3 regions of the Xanthomonas medicagonis genome follow, and region 3 is predicted to be linked to each of the others. Evidence: predicted binding sites of a transcription regulator. Region 3 holds the regulator's gene; each other region holds the start of a gene.

Region 1 (7,378 bases), 1.5 Mb from region 3:
CAACTGTTCGCCGAATTGCCGGCGCGCGGCACCAGCGTGCTGGTGGTCAGCCACGACCTGGCGCTGCTCAAGCAGATGCGCAAGCGCGTGCTGATCCTGGACCACGGCCGCCTCATCGACGACATCTCGCCGCAGGACCTGGCCGAATGAGCGCACGCAATACCGCCGCGGCGCCCTCGCGCCTGGGCGTGTGGTGGGACCACCACCTGCACAGCATCGTCTACAGCCTCGGCCGCGCCATGCGCAAACCGTGGGCGACGCTGCTGACCATGGCGGTGATGGCGCTGGCCCTGGCCCTGCCGCTGGGGCTGTCGATCGCGCTGGACAACCTCAAGCACTTCGCCGGCAGCGTGCAGCAGTCGCGCGACATCAACGTGTTCCTCAAGACCGGCGTCGACGCGACCGCGGCGAATGCGCTGGCGACGACGCTGCGCGGGCGCGCCGACGTGGCCGCGGTGGCGCTGCGCACGCCCGAGCAGGGCATGGCCGAGCTGCGCGACAGCGCGGGGCTGGGCGAGGCGTTGGACGCGCTCGACGACAATCCGTTGCCGACGCTGCTGATCGTGACCCCGGCGGTGGCCGACGACGCGCCGTTGGCGGCCTCGCTGAGCGCATTGCCGCAGGCCGACCTGGTGCAGCACGACGCGCTGTGGCGCAAGCGCCTGGACGGCTGGCTGCGGTTCGGCGAGCGCCTGGTGCAGGTCCTGTCGTTGCTGCTCGGCGCCGGCGCGGTGCTGGTGGTCGGCAACACCGTGCGCCTGGACATCCAGTCGCGGCGCGAGGAGATCGGCGTGCTGCAGCTGCTCGGCGCCAGCGATGGCTTCATCCGCCGCCCATTCCTGTACCTGGGCGCGTGGTACGGCTTCGGTGCCGGCGCGCTGGCGCTGGGCCTGATCGCCGCCTCCGGGCTGGCGCTGGGGCCGCCGCTGGCGGAGCTGGCCGACAGCTACGGCAGTCATTTCGCGCTGCACGGCCTGGACGCCTTGCACTCGGGGTTCGTGTTGCTCGGCACCCTGCTGCTGGGCTGGCTCGGCGCGTGGCTGGTGACCGGCCACTTCCTGCGCCAGACGCGTCCCACCGACACCTGAGGCGCGCATGTCCCGGCACGAGCTCAAGCACCTGATCAGCGACGCCCCGCGGGTGATGGTGGTCGATGGCTCCAAGCTGGTGCGCAAGTTGATCGCCGATGTGCTGCACCGCGAACTGCCGGACGTGGAAGTGGTCGGCTGCGCCAACATCGCCGAGGCGCGCGCGGCGCTGGAGGCCGGCCCGGTCGATCTGGTCACCACCTCGCTGGCGCTGCCCGACGGCGACGGCCTGGCCCTGGCGCGCAGCGTGCGCGAGGCGGCGGGGCAGGCCTACGTGCCGGTGATCGTGGTGTCCGGCGACGCCCAGCAGCACCTGGTCGAGCGCCGCTTCACCGAATACGTCACCGACTATTTCGACAAGGCGCTGGGCCACGAGGCGCTGGCGACCTTCATCCGCGGCTACGTGCAGCCGCAGCCGGTGGCCGGCGCCACCGTGCTCTACGTCGAGGACAGCCGCGTGGTCGCCGAGGCGACCAAGCGCATGCTCGAACGCCAGGAACTGCGCGTGGTGCACGTGCTCACCGCCGAAGACGCGTTCGCGCTGCTCACCGCCGAGTCGTTGGGCCGCACCACGCGCCGCATCGACCTGGTGCTGACCGACGTCACCCTCAAGGGCGAACTCAACGGCCGCGACGTGGTGCAGCGCATCCGCATCGATTTCGCCTACGGCAAGCGGCGCATGCCGGTGCTGGTGATGACCGGCGACAGCAATCCGCACAACCAGTCCGAGCTGCTGCGCGCCGGCGCCAACGACCTGGTGCAGAAGCCGATCGAGGAGCGCCTGCTGGTCACCAAGGTGCTGTTCCAGCTGCGCTTGGCCAAGCTCAACGACACCGCCGTGACCTTCTGACCGAGCGACCCGCCGAACCCGCATGAGCAACGAAGACGACACCCGGATCCAACTGGAACCCTCGTGGAAGGCGCAGGTCGGCGACTGGCTGCTGCGCCCGGAGATGCGCGCGCTGGCCGACTTCCTGCGCCAGCGCAAGGCGGCCGGCGCGCGGATCTTCCCGCCAGGGCGGCAGATCTTCGCCGCGTTCGAGGCGACCCCGTTCGACAAGGTCGAGGTGGTGATCCTCGGCCAGGATCCGTACCACGGCTACGGGCAGGCGCACGGGCTGTGCTTCTCGGTGCTGCCCGGGGTGCCGGTGCCGCCGTCGCTGCTGAACATCTACAAGGAGATCGAGGACGACCTGGGCATCCGCCGTCCCGACCATGGCTGCCTGCTGCCGTGGGCGCAGCGCGGCGTGCTGCTGCTCAATGCGGTGCTGACGGTGGAGGAAGGCCGCGCCGGCGCGCACCAGGGCAAGGGCTGGGAGGGTTTTACCGACCACGTCGTGGAGACCCTCAACCGCGAGCGCGAGGGCCTGGTGTTCCTGCTCTGGGGCAGCTACGCCCAGGCCAAGGGCAAGGTCATCGACACCCGCCGCCACCGCGTGCTGAAGGCCCCGCACCCCTCGCCGCTGTCGGCGCACCGCGGCTTCCTGGGCTGCAAGCATTTCTCGGCGGCCAACGAGTACCTGCGCCGCCGCGGCGCGCCGCCGATCGACTGGAGCCTGCCGCCGCGCGCGGCGCTGGACGCGACAGCCGACGGCGGCTGAACGGCGGTTCGACGGCCGCCTCCGAGCGGCGCCGGATGTACGCAAATTTCGCGGGCCGGGTGCTAGTTTTGCCCGGGTAATCGGTTACGCACCTCCCGCCGCAGCGTTCCAGTGGTCTCCGTCACAGTCCCATTCCTGATGCGAATGTTCCAGCAGTGGAACGCAGGAACTTTTTACTGTACCCAGCAGTCCAAATAGTTGACTGCTAAGATGAGCCCCTATGAGCCAGACCATTCCCGCCACCGCGATGGTGGCCAACAACCTCCCGATTCCCAGTCCGCTCGGTTCGCTGGATGCCTACATCGGCGCCGTGCACCAGATCCCGGTGCTGACGTCCGACGAGGAACGTGCGCTGGCGGTGCGTTACCGTGACCAGGAAGACCTGGATGCGGCGCGCGAACTGGTCCATTCCCACCTGCGCTTCGTGGTCCACGTGGCCCGCGGCTACAACGGCTACGGCCTGCCGCTGGGCGACCTGATCCAGGAAGGCAACATCGGCCTGATGAAGGCGGTCAAGCGCTTCGACCCGGACATGGGCGTGCGCCTGGTCAGCTTCGCGGTGCACTGGATCCGTGCCGAGATGCACGAGTACATCCTGAAGAACTGGCGCATCGTCAAGGTCGCCACGACCAAGGCGCAGCGCAAGCTGTTCTTCAACCTGCGCAAGTCCAAGACCCGCCTGGGCTGGATGAACGCGGCGGAAGTCACCGCGGTCGCCAAGGACCTCAACGTGTCCGAGCGCGAGGTGATGGAGATGGAGTCGCGCCTGTCCGGTCGCGACATCGGCTTCGATGCGCCGTCCGACGAGGACGACGATCACGCGCCGCCGTCGCCGGCCGCGTATCTGATGGCCAACGAGGAAGATCCCTCGCAGGCCTACGAACGCGCCGACAGCGAGGACAACCAGCTGCAGCTGCTGCGCGAAGGCCTGGCGGAACTGGATGCGCGTTCGCGCGACATCATCAAGCGCCGCTGGCTGGATGCCGACAGCAAGATCACCCTGCAGGAGCTGGCCGACGAGTACGGCGTGTCGGCCGAGCGCATCCGCCAGATCGAGGCGAACGCGCTGAAGAAGATGAAGGCGCTGTTCGTCGCCTGAGTCGCCTGCGGCGATCGGTTGCAACATGCGAAAGGCCCGGCACCGCCGGGCCTTTTCTTTTGTCCTCGGCGATGCGCCTAGTGCGGTAACTTCGAATGTCGGGCGCCCCGTGCGACTCCGTTACGATTCCGGCGGACGCGCCACCGGCAGGTGCCAGCCGTAGCGGATCGCCATGAAGCGCAGGCCGAAACACAGCACCGCGCCGACCGCCAGACCCCAGGGCTGCGGCAGGTGCAGCACCTGCGCCGCGGCGACCACGCCGCCGCCGAGCAGCGCCGCCACCGCGTACAGCTCGGCCTGCAGTACCACCGGCGTGCGCGCCACCAGCAGGTCGCGGACGATGCCGCCGCCGATGCCGCTGAGCATGCCCAGCAAGGTGGCGCTGAGCGGGCCCAGGCCGAACGCCAGCGCCTTGCTGGTGCCGTACACCGCGAACAGCGCCAGGCCCATCGCATCGAAGATCTGCACCGGATTGCGCAGGCGCTCGACCGTGTGGTGGCGGTAGAAGGCCAGCAGCCCGGCCAGGCAGGCGACGCCGAGATAGCGCACGTCGGCCAGCGCTGCCGGCGGGGTGGCGCCGATCAGCACGTCGCGGGCAATGCCGCCGGACACCGCGGCCGCGCACGACAGCACCAGCACGCCGAACAGGTCCAGGCGATGGCGCACGCCGACGGTGGCGCCGCTGATCGCGAACACGAAGGTGCCGAGCAGGTCGAGCAGGAACAGGAGGGTCGCCAAGACGGGGACTGCGGCGCGGCAAACGGCCGGCTAGGATCGCAGCCCGGTCGGGCGGTGTCACCTCTCCAAGGGTGTCGGGGCCTGCTCCTGCGTTTCCTCCGCCGCCGGCGGATCGCCGAGGATGATGCGCGCGGCGCGCTGGTAGCTCCAGTACGCCCAGGCCCAGTTGAGCAGCACCACGACGCGGTTGCGGAAGCCGATCAGGAAGAACACGTGCGCGGCCAGCCAGAACCACCAGGCCACCACGCCGGAGAACTGCAGTCGGCCCAGGTGCACGATCGCGGCCATGCGCCCGATGGTGGCCAGGTTGCCGTAGTCGGCGTAGCGGAACGGCGCGCTGGCGGTGTCGCCGCGCAGCCGCCGGCGCAGGGTGTCGGCGACGTGCCGGCCCATCTGCTTGGCCGCCGGCGCCACGCCGGGCACCGGGCGGCCGTCGGCCTGTTGCAGCGCGGCCAGATCGCCGGCCACGAACAACTCCGGATGGCCGGGGATGCTCAGGTCCGGCTGCACTTGCACGCGTCCGCTGCGGTCCAGCGGCGCGTCCAGCGTGCGCGCCAGCGGCGAGGCCGCCACGCCGGCGGCCCAGACCACGGTGCGCGCGGGCACGAAGGTGCTGCCCAGCCGATAGCCGCTGGCGTCGATGTCGGCCACCGGCACGCCGGTCAGCACTTCCACGCCCAGTTTTTCCAGTTGCTTCTGCGCCTTCGCCGACAGCGGTTCCGGGAACGAGGACAGCACCCGCGGGCCGGCCTCGATCAGCCGCACCTTGGCTTCGGACGGGTCGATGCGGCGGAACTCGTGCTTGAGGGTGTGCCGCGCGATCTCGGCCAGGGTGCCGGCCAATTCGACGCCGGTGGGGCCGCCGCCGACGATGGCGAAGCTGAGCCAGGCCGCGCGCGCGGCGGGGTCGGTTTCCGCCTCGGCGCGCTCGAACGCCAGCAGCAGGTGGCGGCGCAGGTGCAGCGCGTCGTCCAGGGTTTTCAGGCCCGGCGCGTGCGCCGCCCAGGCGTCGTGGCCGAAATAGGCGTGGGTGGCGCCGGTGGCGACCAGCAGGTAGTCGTAGGCCAACGTCTGGCCATCGCTCAGGCGCACCTGCCGCGCCTGCTTGTCGATGTGCACCACTTCGCCCAGGCGCACCTCGACGTTGTCCTGGTGGCGCAGGATCTGCCGCAGCGGCGCGGCGATGTCCGGCGCCGACAGCCCGGCGGTGGCGACCTGGTACAGCAGCGGCTGGAACAGGTGGTGGTTGCGGCGGTCGATCAGGGTGATGCGCAGCGGCGTCTTGGCCAGCGCGCGGGTGGCCCACAGGCCGGCGAAACCGCCGCCGACCACGATCAGGTGCGGCACGGGCGCGCTAGACATCGGGCAGTCCAGGCAGGCATGGGGAGAGCCGCTGGCCGCCGTTGCCGAGCCTGCCGCGTTGCGCGGCGGATGGTCGGCGATCGGCCGCCCGTCGGCGCGGCATGCAAGGACTGGGGGAGTGGAATTGCATGCGCTTATAGTAGCGCGAGGACAGGCGCAGGCAGGGATGCGGGGGGAGCGCATGGTGATGCGAACGACGACAACGGAGCGGCCCATGGCATCGCCCGTCGCGACGATGCCGTCGCGCTGGGGCAGCGTGCGGTTCCTGCTGAAGACCCGGCTGCTGCAGCTGCGCCGCGCGCTGCGCGACGCGCGCGGCGGGCCGCGCCGGCACCGCCGCGACACCGGGCTGCCGGTCGAGGCGGGCACGCTGTCCGAATCGGTCACCGCGCTGTGGCCGCTGTCGGAAGAAACCGCGCCGCTGCTGGTCGCCGGCAAGATCCACAACCTGCGCGTGGCCGCGCGCCTGCTGCACGGCATCGAGGTGCCGGCCGGTGCGACCTTCAGCTTCTGGCGGCAACTCGGTCGGGCCACGCGCCGGCGCGGTTTCGTCGCCGGCCGCGAACTGCGCGAAGGCTGCCTGGTGCCGTCGATCGGCGGCGGTCTGTGCCAGTTGTCCAACGCGATCTACGACGCCGCGTTGCGGCAGGGGCTGGAGATCGTCGAGCGGCACCGGCATACGCAGGTGATTCCCGGTTCGCTGGCCGAGCGCGACCGCGACGCGGTGGTGTTCTGGAACTATGTCGACCTGCGCCTGCGCGCGCCATCGGCATGGCGGCTGGAGGTGTGGCTGGATGGCGAGGCGCTGCACGTGCGCATCGTGGGCGGCGCGCCCGGCGTCGCCGCGTTGCCGCTGCCGTTGTCGCCGCCGCGCCGCGCCGCGGCGGCGGATGCCGCGGCCAACGATTGCACGCGTTGCGGTCGCGAGAGTTGCCATCGGCATGTGCCGACGGGCATGGACGGCCTCCGCCGCACCTGGCTGGTCGACGAGGACTGGCCGGAGTTCGCCGCCGACCGCGCGCGCCGGCGGCAGCCCGGCGATCGCGTGCTGGCGCTGCGTCGGGCCAGCATCGCGGTGTGGCACGCGGCGCTGTTGCAACGCTGGTGGCTGCGTCGCGGCGTGCCGCTGCCGCAGGCGCGGCAACGCGCGCAGCGGATCCGCCTGCGCGCGCTGCTGCGGCGGTTGGGGCCGCGCGACGTCGACCTGGTGGTGCCGCAGGGCCTGTTGCCGGAATTGTGGCTGGCCGGCGAACTGCAGGGCCGGCGCTGGGACGTGTGCATGACCGCCTTGCCGATGCAGTTGCTGCAAGCGCGCCTGGACGCCGCCGCGCAGCGGCATCCCGGCAGCCCCACGTTGCGCGACTTCCGCGCCGATCCGCGGCTGGTCGAGGCCGAGCGCGCGGCGCTGGCGCAGGCGCGGCACTGGATCACGCCGCATCGCCAGTTGCTGGCGTTGGCCGGCGATCGCGGCATCGCGCTGGCGTGGCAGC
Region 2 (7,378 bases), 2.7 Mb from region 3:
CAGGCCGCGCACCGATACGCAAAAAAAGAGCCCCGCATCGCTGCGGGGCTCCTTTCGACTGCGTGGAACGGGTCGGCCGAGGCCGGCTGGATCAGAAATCCATGCCGCCCATGCCGCCCATGCCGCCGCCCATGCCGCCCGGCGCGGCCGGCTCGTCCTTCTTCGGGGCCTCGGCCACCATCGCTTCGGTGGTGATCATCAGGCCCGCGATCGAGGCGGCGTTCTGCAGCGCCGAACGGGTCACCTTGGTCGGATCCAGGATGCCGAACTCGACCATGTCGCCGAACTCGCCGTTGGCGGCGTTGTAGCCGAAGTTGCCGGTGCCTTCCTTGACCTTGTTCAGGATCACGGACGGCTCTTCGCCGGCGTTGGTGACGATCTCGCGCAGCGGCGCTTCCATCGCGCGCAGCGCGATCTGGATGCCGTGGGTCTGATCTTCATTGGCGCCCTTCAGCTCGCCGATCGCGGTCAGCGCGCGCACCAGGGCCACGCCGCCGCCCGGGACCACGCCTTCTTCCACCGCCGCACGGGTCGCGTGCAGGGCGTCTTCGACGCGCGCCTTCTTTTCCTTCATCTCGATCTCGGTCGAGGCACCGACCTTGATCACCGCCACGCCGCCGGCCAGCTTGGCCACGCGCTCCTGCAGCTTCTCGCGGTCGTAGTCCGAGGAGGTCTCCTCGATCTGCGCCTTGATCTGCTTGATGCGCGACTCGATCGCCGTGGTGTCGCCGGCGCCGTCGATGATGGTGGTGTTCTCCTTGGAGACCTGCACCTTCTTGGCGCGGCCAAGGTCCTTGATGGTCGCCTTCTCCAGCGCCAGGCCCACTTCCTCGGAGATCACGGTGCCGCCGGTCAGCACGGCCATGTCTTCCAGCATCGCCTTGCGACGGTCGCCGAAGCCCGGGGCCTTGACCGCCACGACCTTGACGATGCCGCGGATGGTGTTGACCACCAGGGTCGCCAGCGCCTCGCCTTCGACTTCCTCGGCGACGATCAGCAGCGGCTTGCCGGCCTTGGCCACGCCTTCCAGCACGGGCAGCAGGTCACGCACGTTGGAGATCTTCTTGTCGTGCAGCAGGATGAACGGGTCGTCCAGGTCGGCCTGCTGGCTCTGCTGGTTGTTGATGAAGTACGGCGACAGGTAGCCGCGGTCGAACTGCATGCCCTCGACCACGTCCAGCTCGTTCTCCAGGCCCGAACCTTCCTCGACGGTGATCACGCCTTCCTTGCCGACCTTCTTCATCGCGTCGGCGATGATGTTGCCGATCGACTCGTCGGAGTTGGCCGAGATGGTGCCGACCTGGGCGATCGCCTTGTCGTCGGCGGTGGGCTTGCTGATCTTCTTCAGCTCGGCCACGGCGGCCACGACGGCCTTGTCGATGCCGCGCTTGAGGTCCATCGGGTTCATGCCGGCGGCGACCGCCTTGGACCCTTCGCGGATCAGCGCCTGCGCCAGCACGGTGGCGGTAGTGGTGCCGTCGCCGGCGTTGTCGGAGGTCTTGGAGGCGACTTCCTTCACCATCTGCGCGCCCATGTTCTCGAACTTGTCGGCCAGTTCGATTTCCTTGGCGACGGAGACGCCGTCCTTGGTGATGGTCGGGGCGCCGAAGCTCTTCTCGAGCACGACGTTGCGGCCCTTCGGGCCCAGGGTCGCCTTGACGGCATTGGCGAGGATGTTGACGCCGCGCACCATGCGCGAACGGGCGTCTTCACCGAAACGGATATCTTTGGCAGCCATTGGAGTTACCTCGGGAATAGGGAATGGAGAACAGGGAATAGGAAGATCAAGAGCGGAAGGTCGGGACGGGACGGAAATCGCAGGCGGGCAGGAAACCCGCTCTTGCCGATTCCCGATTCACCATTCCCGATTCCCGCGAGCGGCGGCGCTTTTTAGCCGACGATCGCCAGGATGTCGTCTTCGCGCAGCACCTTGTACTCGACGCCTTCGGCCTTGTAGCTGGAGCCGGCGTACTGGCCGTAGATGACCTTGTCGCCGACCTTGACCGCCGGGGCGCGGACGCTGCCGTTGTCCAGCGGCTTGCCGCTGCCGATGGCGACGATCTCGCCCTTGGTGGACTTTTCCTTGGCCGAATCCGGGATCACGATGCCGCCGGCGGAGATTTCGTCGGCTTCGATCGGCTTGACTACGACGCGGTCGTGAAGCGGCTTGATGCTCATTGAGTGAGACCCTCTTAAGTGATTGATTGGTCTAGGAAAGGTCGGCGATGTTAGCACTCGCATGTGACGACTGCCAGCAGCGCTCGCGAAAAAACCCGGTACGCCGGGATGCGCTTGATGTGGTGCTGGCCTGGAGGCTTTCAAGGGCCCGGGCGCAAAAAATTTCGCGATGGCCGCCGGCCCGACGCCGGAACTGGTAACCGGATTCCGCACGCTGTCACACAGGCAGGCTAGGCTCGCAGGCCAGGGGGGATCGTCCAAAGGGAGTTGTCGATGAAGCCATCCGCCGTTGCGTTACCTCTCGCCTGTCTGCTGGCCCTGGCCGGCCATGCCCAGGCCGCCGTGTTCATCAACGAATTGCACTACGACGACGCCACCGCCGCCGGCGATACCGGCGAAGGCGTGGAGATCGTCGCCACCGCCGGGGAGAGCCTGAGCGGCTACAAGGTCTACCTCTACAACGGCAGCAACCCCGGCGCCGCCACGGTCTATGCCACCAGTGCGGTGCCGGCCGGCAACCTGGTCAGCTGCGGCGGTCAGGTCCGCATCGCCACCGTGAGCTATGCCAGCAACGGCGTGCAGAACGGCCCCAACGACGGCCTGGCGCTGGTCGACGGCAGCGGCCAGGTGGTGCAGTTCCTCAGCTACGAGGGCGCGATCACCGGCGGCGGCGGCCCGGCCGCCGGCCTGACCAGCCAGAACCTGCCGGTCAGCGAGAGCAACAGCACCGCGGCCGGGACCTCGCTGCAACTGCGCGGCAGCAACGGCAGCACCGCGGCCGACTTCACCTGGGCCGGCAGCTCGGCCAGCAGCTTCGGCGCCTGCAACAGCGGCCAGACCTTCAGCGGCGGCAGCGCCAATACCGCGCCATCGGTGACCGCGACCACCCCGGCACAGGGCGCCAGCAATTTCCCCGCCGCCGGCGACCTGGCGGTCAGCTTCAGTGAGGCGGTGACCCTGTCCAGCGGCGCGTTCGCACTGAGCTGCAGCCAGTCCGGCACGGTGCCGCTGAGCTACCCCAGCAGCGGCAGCCAGTTCGCGATCTCCACCAACAGCGCCCTGGCCGCCGGCGAAAGCTGCAACCTGAGCATCCTCGCCGCGCGCGTCAGCGACGCCGGCGGTGCGCATCCGGCGCAGGACAGCAGCATCGCCTTCAGCGTCGCCAGCGGCACTGGCGGCGGCGGCAGCGGCTACTACTCGCGGGTCAACACCTCCAGCCCCAGCCAGTTGCGCTGCTCGCTGCACGAGACGATCAAGGGCCACACCGTCTACCCGTACAGCAGCAGCTCCGGCACCAATACCTGGACCATCCTGGAGATCGCCGACGAGGACCCGAACAACAGCGGGCGCATCCTCGACGCCTACCGCAACCGCAGCTACGCCAAGGTCGCCGACCGCGCCGGCAGCGGCAGCGGCCTGAAGTACAACCGCGAGCACAGCTGGCCGAACTCGCTGGGCTTCGGCAGCGCCACCGGCGACAAGGGCCTGCCCTACGCGCCGTACACCGACACGCACATGCTGTACCTGACCGACTCGGCCTGGAACGCCGACCGCGGCAACAAGCCCTACGCCAACTGCGACAGCAACTGCGGCGAGCGCGCCACCGAGGCCAACGCCGGCTTCGGCGGCGGCAGCGGCGCCTATCCGGGCAACTCCAACTGGGTGCGCACCCCGGACGGCAACGGCGGCAGCTTCGAGGTGTGGAACCACCGCAAGGGCGACATGGCGCGCGCGGTCATGTACATGGCGATCCGCTACGAAGGCGGCACCGACGCGGCCACCGGCCAGTCCGAGCCGGACCTGGAACTGACCGACGACCGCAGCAAGATCGTCAAGACCTCGTCCTCGCCGGCGTACATGGGCCTGCTGTCGACCCTGATCGCATGGAGCCAGCAGGATCCGCCGGACGACGCCGAGCGTGCCCGCAACGAGGTGGTCTTCAGCTTCCAGGGCAACCGCAACCCGTTCATCGACCATCCGGAGTGGGCGACGCCGTCGCTGTTCACCTCCGCCAAGCCGGCCAGTTGCCAGTTGCTCAACTGACCCGTGCCTCCCGGCGCGCCGCAATGGCGCGCCGGGACTTGCGTGGCCCCAGGTGCGCCGGATGACGCGCCGGCGGTGCCACCCGGAACCGCCCCCGCACGGCGCTCCACAGCCATCGCCGCGCGCTGACCTTGGTTGGACGTGTGCAGCGCCGAACGGCCAATCGCGGCCAGGCGTTCGCCTCAGGCTACGCTCCCGCCTCGATCGCAACTGGACGGATCGCCACGCCAGCCGGTGGTGGATGGCCGCGCACTGCACCTGCGGAAGCAGCCCGGTGGCCGACCGCCCCTGCCCCGGCCTCGCAACCGCCGCGACCCGCAATGGGAGAGGGGAATTCGGGGTTCGAAAGAGCCACCGCCAGACGCAACCTCGTTGCAGCGGACGCAGCACCAACGCTGTCGCTCTTGCCATTCCCGATTCCCCATTCCCGATTCCCCACTCCCTATACTGTCGGCCGCATGTCGTCGCCCCCACTCCGCCTGCTGTTCAGCACCTGTCCCGACCCGGCCAGCGCCGCGCGGGTCGCCCAGGCCTTGGTCGAGGAACGCCTGGCCGCGTGCGTGAGCCGTCTGCCCGGCGTGCAGTCCACCTACCGCTGGCAGGACACCGTGGAGCAGGCCGACGAAGTGCTGCTGCTGATCAAGACCGCCGCCGACCGCGTCCCCGCGCTGCAACGGCGGCTGGGCGAACTGCACCCCTACGCGGTGCCGGAACTGGTCGAGGTCGAGATCGCCGGCGGCCTGCCCGCCTATCTGCAGTGGGTGCACGCCGAAACCCGTGAGGAACCGTAAGCCGATGACCTTGCTGCACCGTATCGCCGCCCTGTGCCTGCTGGCCGCGGCCGCCTTCCCCGCCCTGGCGGTGGACGAGAAGGACCTGCTGCCGGTCGACCAGGCCTTCGCCCTGAGCGCGCGCGCGCCGGAGCGCGGTCGCATCGAACTGCACTGGAAGATCGCCGACGGCTACTACCTGTACCGACACCGGATCGCGGTCCGCGTGGAGAGCGGCTTCAAGGCCAACCCGACCCTGCAGTTGCCGGCCGGGCACAAGAAGGTGGACCCGTATTTCGGCGAAGTGGAGACCTACCGCGGCCAGCTGAGCGCGGTGCAGACCGGCGCCGCCGCCAGCGGCGTGGACACCCTGCAGGTGGAAGTCCGCTACCAGGGCTGCGCCGACGCCGGGGTGTGCTACCCGCCGCAGAAGCGCCTGCTCAGCGTGGCCTTGCCGGCGGACCAGACCACCACCGCGGCGGCCCCCTCGCCGTTGCCGGGCAGCGGCCCGGGCACGGCCGGCGGCCCCGCCACGCCGCTGTTCGGCGCCGGCGCCGGTGCCGGCGCGATGCAGGGCCTGCCGCTGCCCTCGGACCAGGCGTTCGGCTTCGAGGCCATCGTCGGCGACGGCAACACCCTGCTGCTGCGCTTCACCCCGGCGCCGGGCTATTACCTGTATCGCGACCGCACCGCGCTGGCGCTGGAAGGCGCCCCGGGCATCCGCACCGGGATGCCGCATTGGCCGCAGGGCCGCTCGCACAAGGACGAGCACTTCGGCAACGTGGTGGTGTACTTCGACCAGGCCGAGGTCACCGTGCCGCTGCAACGCCAGCGCGCCGACGCGGCCGAGGCGACCTTGGTGGCCACCTTCCAGGGCTGCCAGACCGACGGCATCTGCTATCCGCCGATGACCCGCCGGGTGAAGCTGTCGCTGCCGGCCGGCAAGGTCAGCCCCGCCGACCAGGCCCAGGTGGCGCCGCTGCTGGTGCCGCCGCTCGCCAGCGATCAGGCCGACGCCAGCGACGCCGACGCCGATGCGGCCCCGGTGACCGCGCCCGACGCGACGACGGCGCCGGATGCGTCGGCGCACAACGCCGCGCGCAGCGCCGCGCCGCCGCAGGCGGAACCGCAGAACCTGCTGTGGATCCTGCTGCTGGCGCTGTGCGGCGGCCTGGTGCTGAACCTGCTGCCGTGCGTGCTGCCGATCCTGTCGTTGAAAGTGCTGGGCGTGGCGCAGAGCGGCGAGAGCCGCAGCCGCGCGCGCAGCCATGCGCTGTGGTACACGCTGGGCGTGCTGACCTCCTTCGCCGTGGTCGGCGGCATCGTCGTCGCCGCGGGCCTGCTGTGGGGCTTCCAGTTGCAGCGCCCGGGTTTCGTCGCGACGCTGGTCTACCTGATGTTCGTGGTCGGACTGAGCCTGTCGGGCGTGTTCACCCTCAGCGCCAACCTCGGCGGCCTGGGCCAGTCGCTGGTGGCGCGCAGCGGGCCGGTCGGCGACTTCTCCACCGGCGTGCTGGCCTGCGTGGTGTCCAGCGCCTGCATCGGCCCGGGCATGGGCACGGCGCTGGGCTACGCGCTGACCGCGCCGCCGGCGACGGCGATGCTGGTGTTCCTGACCCTGGGCCTGGGCCTGGCGCTGCCGTTCCTGCTGATCGGCTTCGTGCCGTCGCTGGCCAAGCGCCTGCCCAAGCCGGGCGCGTGGATGGAAACGCTGAAGCAGGTGCTGGCGTTCCCGATGTACCTGACCGCGATCTGGCTGCTGTGGGTGCTGGGCAAGCAGCGCGGCGTGGACGCGGTGGCGCTGCTGCTGGTCGGCGCCACCCTGCTGGCGCTGGGCCTGTGGTGGTTCGAGCGCGCGCGCTGGCGCGAGCACAAGACCGGCATGCGCCTGGCCACCGTGCTGCTTGTGGCGGCGCTGGTGCCGGCCTGGGGCGTGACCCGGCTGCCGCCGCCCGGCGCGACGGTGGAACGCAACACCGTGGCCTATTCGCCGGAGATGCTGGACCGGCTGCGTACCGACAACCGCGTGGTGTTCGTCAACATGACCGCCGACTGGTGCGTGACCTGCAAGGCCAACGAACGCAACGTGTTCAGCGGCGACGCGTTCCGCGACACGCTCAAGCGCGTCGATGCGGTGTACATGAAGGGCGACTGGACCAACGAGGACCCGCGCATCAGCGCCTTCCTCGCCGAGCACAAGGCGGTCGGCGTGCCCTTGTACGTGGTCTACGGCCCTGGCGCGCCGCCGACCGTGCTGCCGCCGGTGCTGAGCCAGGCGGTGGTCGAGGACGCGCTGCTGCGCGCGGCGCGATGATGGCCACGCCGCCGCGCCTGCTCGCGGTGGCCGCGGTGGCGGCGGTGCTGGGCGTGGCCGCCGCGCAGTTGTG
Region 3 (7,378 bases):
ATCGGGGACAGTACTGAGGGAAATCAGGTCGATGATACACTTCTGACGACCGCCGCGACCCATTCCCAGGCAGCTGGCGCTAAACCAGCTATGAACGGAGACGCCATGGAATCCCACGACCTGCGCAAAGTCGGCCTGAAGGTGACGCATCCGCGGATGCGCATCCTGGAGCTGCTCGAGCAGAAATCGGCGCGCCACCACATGACCGCCGAGGAGATCTACCGCCAGCTGCTGGACCACGGCGACGAGATCGGGTTGGCCACGGTGTACCGGGTGCTGACCCAGTTCGAGGCGGCCGGGCTGGTGCTCAAGCACAATTTCGAAGGCGGCCAGGCGGTGTACGAACTGGACCGCGGCGGCCACCACGACCACATGGTGGACGTGGACACCGGCAACGTCATCGAGTTCGAAAGCGCCGAGATCGAGGAATTGCAGCGCAAGATCGCCGCCGATCACGGCTATGAGCTGGAAGAGCACTCGCTGGTGCTGTACGTGCGCAGCAAGCGCCCGGCCGGCAAGAAGGGCTGAGGCGCGGCGCCTGGGCGGGGCATCTCGAACCTCGCCTGTGGTATGGCCGCAAGCGCGATGCGGAGCCGGCGCCGTTGGTCGCAGCTGAGGTTGCTTACCATTGGGGGCTGCGACAGGCAGGCTGAAGTTTAGGAGGGACTTCCGTCCTGGCAGTTTCTGGTGCCTGGATGGTTTGAGGGCTTCGTTCGTCGCGGCTGAAGCCGCTCTTACAGGGGTCTGCGAGGGGCCGGCTGGTGCAGTGTGGGAGGGACTTCAGTCCCGACAGCCTCTGCATCTTATGGTTCGACTGCTCCGTTCGTCGCGGCTGAAGCCGCTCCTACAGGGTGCACGCTCGTGGCTGGGTGTTGCGGCTGGGGCTGGGCAGGGGCGGCTTGCCTCGAAGCGGATCCGATCCGAGGCCTGCTGCGGGCTTCCCCGCGCAATAGACGGCGGCCTCAGCCGGCGCTCTGCAGCAGCCGCTTGGCGGCGGCGCGGGCTTCCTTGCTGACCTCGACCCCGCCCAGCATCCGCGCCAGTTCCTCCTCGCGCTGGCGCGGCCCCAATAGCTCGACCGCGCTCTGGGTCATGCCCTCGACCGGCGCCTTGCTGACCCGGTAGTGGGCGTGGCCCTGCGCCGCGACCTGCGGCAAATGGGTCACGCACAGCACCTGGCGCTGCTCGCCGAGCGCGCGCAGCTTCTTGCCGACGATGTCGGCGACGGCGCCGCCGATGCCCGAGTCCACTTCGTCGAAGACCATGGTCGGCACCGCGTCCAGGCCCAGCGCGGCGACCTCGATCGCCAGCGAGATGCGCGACAGCTCGCCGCCGGAGGCGACCTTGCGCAGGGCGCGCGGCGGCTGCCCGGCATTGGCCGCGACCAGGAATTCCACGCGCTCGGCGCCGGTCGGATCGGGGCGCTCGACCTCCTGCGCTTCGAGCTGGATTTCGAAGCGGCCGCCGCCCATGCCCAGTTCGCCGATCAGCGCGGTGGTGTCGCGCGACAGCGCCTGCGCGCCGCGCTGGCGGGTGCCGGTGAGGGCGGCGGCGGCCGTGCGCCAGGCCTGCGCCGCGTGCCCGATCTCCGCGTCCAGTGCGTCCAGCCGTTCGCCGGCACCTCGCAGGCCCTCGACCTCGGCCAGCAGCGCGTCGCGGTGCTCGCCCAGGGTGTCCGGGGTGACCCGGTGCTTGCGCGCCAGGTCGTGCAGCCGGCCGAGCCGGCGTTCCATGTCCTCGAACTGCGCAGGGTCGGCATCGAGGTCGTCGCGGACCCGGTCGATCAGCGCCAGTGCCTCTTCCAACTGGATCGCCGCGCTGTCGAGCAGCGCCTGCACCTCGGCCAGGCGTTCGTCGTACTCGCCGACCTTGCCCAGGTCGTGGCGGGTCTGCTGCAGCAGGTCCAGCACCGCCGGCGCCTCGTCGCCGTTGATCCGCTGCGCGGCGGCCTCGCAGGCGCCGATCAGCGCGGCGGCATGGGCCTGGCGGCGATGGTTGGCATCCAGGGCGGCGATCGCCGCCGGCTCCAGGTCCTCGCGCTGCAGTTCGGCCAACTGGTGTTCGAGGAAGCCGATGCGGTCGCTGACGTCGCCCTGCGCCAGCAGCGCCTCGCGTTCGGCCAGCAGCGCCTGCCAGCGTGTGGCGGCGGCGCGCACCGCGGCGCGTTCGGCCTCGTTGCGGGCATAGGCGTCGAGCAGGCCGAGCTGGCTGCCGCGCGACAGCAGCGCCTGGTGCTCGTGCTGGCCGTGGATCTCGACCAGGCGCCCGGCCAGTTCCGCCAGCTGCGACAGGGTCACCGGCCGGCCGTTGATCCAGGCGCGCGAGCCGCCGTCGGCGCGGATCACCCGCCGTAGCTGGCACTGGTCCTCGTCGTCGAGTTCGTTGTCGCGCAGCCATGCGCGGGCCGGGGCGTCCGCCGGCACGGCGAATTCGGCCGACAGTTCGGCGCGGTCGGCGCCGTGGCGGACCACGCCGCTGTCGGCGCGCAGCCCGGACAGGAAGCCGAGTGCGTCCACCATCAGCGACTTGCCGGCGCCGGTCTCGCCGGACACCACGGTCATGCCAGGGCCGAATTCCAGTTCGGTGCCGCGGACCACGGCGAAATCCTTGATCGAGAGATGTCTGAGCATGGGGGTCGCAAATCCAGGGCCGCGCAACGCTAGCACGCGCGGGTAGGTGGGCCAATGACTTGCCAAGCCGGCAGGCAGCCATTATCTAGTGTCCAGTCTCACGGAGTGATTCCATGCGCGCCTCCCCGGTCCACTCCTCGCTCGATCCGCGTGCCCGGCAGCTTCTGCGCACGCTGATCTCGCGCTACATCCGCGATGGCGAACCGGTCGGCTCGCAGACCCTGGCCCGCCACGCCGGGCTGGACGTGAGCCCGGCGACGATCCGCAACATCCTCGCCGACCTGGAGGACGCCGGGCTGCTCAGTTCGCCGCACACCTCGGCCGGGCGCGTGCCCACCGCCACCGGCTACCGCGTGTTCGTCGACAGCCTGGTGCAGATGCGCCCGCCGGCCGAGGGCGAGGTGGCGCGGCTGCGCGCGGAGATGGCCAATGCCGCCGGCACCCAGGCGCTGCTGGGCAGCGCCTCGGAGCTGCTGTCGGCGATGACCCATTTCGTCGGCGTGGTCAGCGCGCCCAAGCGCGAGCAGTTCGCGTTCCGGCACATCGACTTCGTGCCGCTGGACGCGCGGCGGGTGCTGGCGATCCTGGTGTTCGCCGACAACGAGGTGCAGAACCGGGTGATCGAGCCGCGCAAGGCCTACGAGCCGGCCGAGCTGGAGCGCGTCGCCAACTATTTGAATACGCATTTCGCCGGCCGCGCGCTGGCCGACATCCGCGCCAGCCTGCTGCGCGAGCTGCGCCATGCGCGCGACGCGATGGAGCAGTTGCTGGCGCACAGCGTGGAGCTGGCCGAGCAGGCGCTGGCCCCGGCCGGCGACGACATGGTGCTGGCCGGGCAGACCAAGCTGATGGGGGTGCAGGACCTGTCGGACCTGGACCGGCTGCGCGAACTGTTCGAGATCTTCGCCAGCAAGCGCGAGATCCTGCAACTGCTGGAGCGCACCATCCGCGCGCCGGGCGTGCGCATCTTCATCGGCGAGGAGACCGGGGTGGTGCCGCTGGAGAGCGTGTCGCTGGTCACCGCCCCGTACATGGCCGGCGGCCAGGTGCTAGGCGTGCTCGGGGTGATCGGCCCCAAGCGCATGGACTACGACCGGGTGATCCCGCTGGTGCAGACCGCCGCCGACGTGCTGGGCGCCACCCTCGACCCGACCCCACCGGCCGAACGCTAGCTGTGATCTGTCGGTAGCGTGTTCCTCCCGGGCCGGCCAGCCGGCCGCCGCGCACCCGCTTTCCCATTCCCGATTCCCGCCTCCCCATTCCCCCAAAATGCAACACAGCATCTTGAATCCCGTCCCGACGCCCACATAGGTGGTCCGGTAGGGCGGGTGCACCTCCCGCCAGGGAACCGGAAATGAACCAAGACCACCCCGAATTCGATTCTGAACACCTGTCCGAGGCGCAGCAGCCCTCCACCGATCCGCTGCAGGCGGAGCTGGAGACGCTGCGCAGCGAACTGGCGCTGGTCAAGGCCGATGCGCTGCGCGAGCGCGCCGACCTGGAAAACCAGCGCAAGCGCATCGCCCGCGATGTCGAGCAGGCACGCAAGTTCGCCAACGAACGCCTGCTCGGCGACCTGCTGCCGGTGTTCGACAGCCTGGACGCCGGCCTGGCCGCCGCCGGCAGCGAGCCCAGCCCGCTGCGCGACGGCCTGGAGCTGACCTACAAGCAACTGCTCAAGGTCGCCGCCGACAACGGGCTGACCTTGCTCGACCCGACCGGGCAACCGTTCAACCCGGAACACCACCAGGCGATCAGCCAGGCCGAGGCCGAGGGCGTCGCCCCGGGCCACGTGATGCAGGTGTTCCAGAAGGGCTACCTGCTCAACGACCGTCTGCTGCGGCCGGCGCTGGTGGTGGTGGCCAAGCACGACTGAGGCGCGCCGCCGCCGGTGCGCGCCTGAATCGGGCGCGTCCGCGGTGGAACGCTTGTTTGCGGTGATGGCTTGAATGAACCCCGGCCATCCCTATATCCGAACCAGACCCCGGCTGCGGCCGGATACCCGACATTTTCAGGAGTCATTCCAATGGGCAAGATCATCGGCATCGACCTGGGCACGACCAACTCGTGCGTGGCGATCATGGACGGCGGCAAGGCCCGCGTCATCGAGAATTCCGAGGGCGACCGCACCACGCCTTCGATTGTGGCCTACACCAAGGACGGCGAAGTGCTGGTGGGCGCCTCGGCCAAGCGCCAGGCCGTCACCAACCCCAAGAACACCTTCTACGCGGTGAAGCGCCTGATCGGCCGCAAGTTCACCGACGCCGAAGTGCAGAAGGACATCGGCCTGGTGCCGTACGGCATCGTGCAGCACGACAACGGCGACGCCTGGGTGGCCACCGCCGACGGGCGCAAGCTGGCCTCGCAGGAAATCTCCGCGCAGGTGCTGGAGAAGATGAAGAAGACCGCCGAGGCGTTCCTGGGCGAGACCGTCACCGAGGCGGTCATCACCGTGCCGGCGTACTTCAACGACAGCCAGCGCCAGGCGACCAAGGACGCCGGCCGCATCGCCGGTCTGGACGTCAAGCGCATCATCAACGAGCCGACCGCCGCGGCGCTGGCCTACGGCCTGGACAAGGGCCAGGGCGGCGACCGCAAGATCGCCGTGTACGACCTGGGCGGCGGCACCTTCGACGTGTCGATCATCGAGATCGCCAACGTCGACGGCGAGAAGCAGTTCGAAGTGCTGGCCACCAACGGCGACACCTTCCTGGGCGGCGAAGACTTCGACAAGCGCGTCATCGACTACCTCGTCGACGAGTTCAGCAAGGACCAGGGCATCGACCTGCGCAAGGATCCGCTGGCGCTGCAGCGCCTGAAGGACGCCGCCGAGCGCGCCAAGATCGAGCTGTCGTCCTCGCAGCAGACCGAAGTCAACCTGCCGTACGTCACCGCCGACGCGTCTGGTCCGAAGCACCTCAACATCAAGCTGACCCGCGCCAAGCTGGAAGCGCTGGTCGACGACCTGGTCAAGCGCACCATCGAACCGTGCCGCACCGCGTTGAACGACGCCGGCCTGCGCGCCAGCGACATCACCGAGGTGATCCTGGTCGGTGGCCAGACCCGCATGCCGAAGGTGCAGCAGGCGGTGGCCGAGTTCTTCGGCAAGGACCCGCGCAAGGACGTCAACCCCGACGAGGCGGTGGCGCTGGGTGCGGCGATCCAGGGTGGCGTGCTGGCCGGCGACGTCAAGGACGTGCTGCTGCTCGACGTGACCCCGCTGAGCCTGGGCATCGAGACCCTGGGCGGCGTGTTCACCAAGATCATCGAGAAGAACACCACCATCCCGACCAAGGCCTCGCAGACCTTCTCCACCGCCGAGGACAACCAGTCCGCGGTGACGGTGCACGTGCTGCAGGGCGAGCGCGAGCAGGCCCGCTACAACAAGTCGCTGGCCAAGTTCGACCTGTCCGGCATCGAGCCGGCGCCGCGCGGCCTGCCGCAGGTGGAGGTGTCCTTCGACATCGACGCCAACGGCATCCTGCACGTGTCGGCCAAGGACAAGAAGACCAACAAGGAACAGAAGGTCGAGATCAAGGCCGGTTCGGGTCTGTCGGACGACGAGATCCAGCGGATGGTCGCCGACGCGGAAGCCAACCGCGAGGAAGACAAGAAGTTCCACGAACTGGTGCAGGCGCGCAACCAGGCCGACGGCCTGATCCACGCCACCCGCAGCGCGATCACCGAGCACGGCAGCAAGGTCGGCGGCGACGTGATCGGCAAGGTCGAGTCGGCGCTGGCGGATCTGGAAACCGCGATGAAGGGCGACGACAAGGCCCAGATCGAGGCCAAGACCAAGGCGCTGGAAGAGGCCGGCCAGTCGCTGTACGCGGCCGCGGCGGCGGGCGAACAGCAGCCGGGCGGCAACGCCGGCGGCGCGCAGGCGTCCTCCGCGGCCGACGACGTGGTCGACGCCGAGTTCACCGAAGTCAAAGACGACAAGAAGGCCTGATCCAGCCTTAGGGAATCGGCTCGCGAAGGAGCGGTGCTCAGGCTCCGCTCCTTCGCCGTTTAAGGTTCCCGGTTCCAGCGCCGCTATGACGTATCGCCACAGGATGCCCGTTTTGAACCATTCCCCATTCCCGATCGCCCATTCCCTGCCATGAGCAAACGCGACTATTACGAGGTGCTGGGCGTGGCCCGCGGCGCCAGCGACGACGAGCTGAAGAAGGCCTATCGCCGTTGCGCGATGAAGTACCACCCCGACCGCAACCCGGGCGACCAGGCCGCCGAGGCCGCGTTCAAGGAGTGCAAGGAGGCCTACGAGGTCCTGTCCGACGGCAACAAGCGGCGCATGTACGACGCGCACGGCCATGCCGCGTTCGAGCATGGCATGGGCGGCATGGGCGGCGGTCCCGGCGGCCCGGACATGGGCGACATCTTCGGCGACATCTTCGGCAACATCTTCGGCGGGGCCGGCGGCGGCGCGCGCGCGGCGCGGCGCGGTGCCGACATCGGCTACGTGCTGGAGCTGGACCTGGAGGAAGCGGTCGCCGGGATCGAGCGCCGCATCGAGATCCCGACCCTGGGCGAATGCGAGCACTGCCACGGCAGCGGGTCGGAAGACGGCAAGGTCGAGACCTGCGGCACCTGCCACGGCCGTGGCCAGGTGCGCATCCAGCGCGGCATCTTCGCCATGCAGCAGAGCTGCCCGCACTGCGCCGGCCGCGGCCAGATCGTGCAGAACCCCTGCGGCACCTGCCATGGCGCCGGGCGCGTCGAGGAGACCAAGGTGCTGTCGGTCAAGA

Evidence for each region. Region 3 encodes HrcA, which represses chaperone genes, less so after heat shock. Its sites were predicted from a motif close to TTNGCACTCNNNNNNNNNGAGTGCNAA; they were not measured.
Region 1: a site for HrcA is predicted at 2,872-2,898, ahead of rpoH (RNA polymerase sigma factor RpoH). Genes of this name have one in related genera too.
Region 2: a site for HrcA is predicted at 2,229-2,255, ahead of AB3X07_RS20480 (co-chaperone GroES). Genes of this name have one in related genera too.

Annotation. Positions count from the first base shown of each region.
Region 1 covers NZ_CP162488.1:723,445-730,822, forward strand. Annotated here, with positions in the region: gene ftsE (cell division ATP-binding protein FtsE) at 1-150, shown strand, start outside; gene ftsX (permease-like cell division protein FtsX) at 147-1,088, shown strand; gene AB3X07_RS03165 (response regulator) at 1,096-1,938, shown strand; gene ung (uracil-DNA glycosylase) at 1,961-2,689, shown strand; gene rpoH (RNA polymerase sigma factor RpoH) at 2,910-3,788, shown strand; gene AB3X07_RS03180 (trimeric intracellular cation channel family protein) at 3,909-4,526, opposite strand; gene AB3X07_RS03185 (NAD(P)/FAD-dependent oxidoreductase) at 4,584-5,888, opposite strand; gene AB3X07_RS03190 (VanW family protein) at 6,103-7,378, shown strand, end outside.
Region 2 covers NZ_CP162488.1:4,835,697-4,843,074, forward strand. Annotated here, with positions in the region: gene AB3X07_RS20470 (hypothetical protein) at 1-12, opposite strand, end outside; gene groL (chaperonin GroEL) at 92-1,738, opposite strand; gene AB3X07_RS20480 (co-chaperone GroES) at 1,891-2,178, opposite strand; gene AB3X07_RS20485 (endonuclease) at 2,452-4,221, shown strand; gene cutA (divalent-cation tolerance protein CutA) at 4,680-5,012, shown strand; gene AB3X07_RS20495 (protein-disulfide reductase DsbD family protein) at 5,017-7,305, shown strand; gene AB3X07_RS20500 (TlpA disulfide reductase family protein) at 7,305-7,378, shown strand, end outside.
Region 3 covers NZ_CP162488.1:2,176,439-2,183,816, forward strand. Annotated here, with positions in the region: gene AB3X07_RS09295 (outer membrane protein assembly factor BamE) at 1-2, opposite strand, end outside; gene fur (ferric iron uptake transcriptional regulator) at 106-528, shown strand; gene recN (DNA repair protein RecN) at 963-2,630, opposite strand; gene hrcA (heat-inducible transcriptional repressor HrcA) at 2,744-3,802, shown strand; gene grpE (nucleotide exchange factor GrpE) at 3,985-4,506, shown strand; gene dnaK (molecular chaperone DnaK) at 4,657-6,582, shown strand; gene dnaJ (molecular chaperone DnaJ) at 6,733-7,378, shown strand, end outside.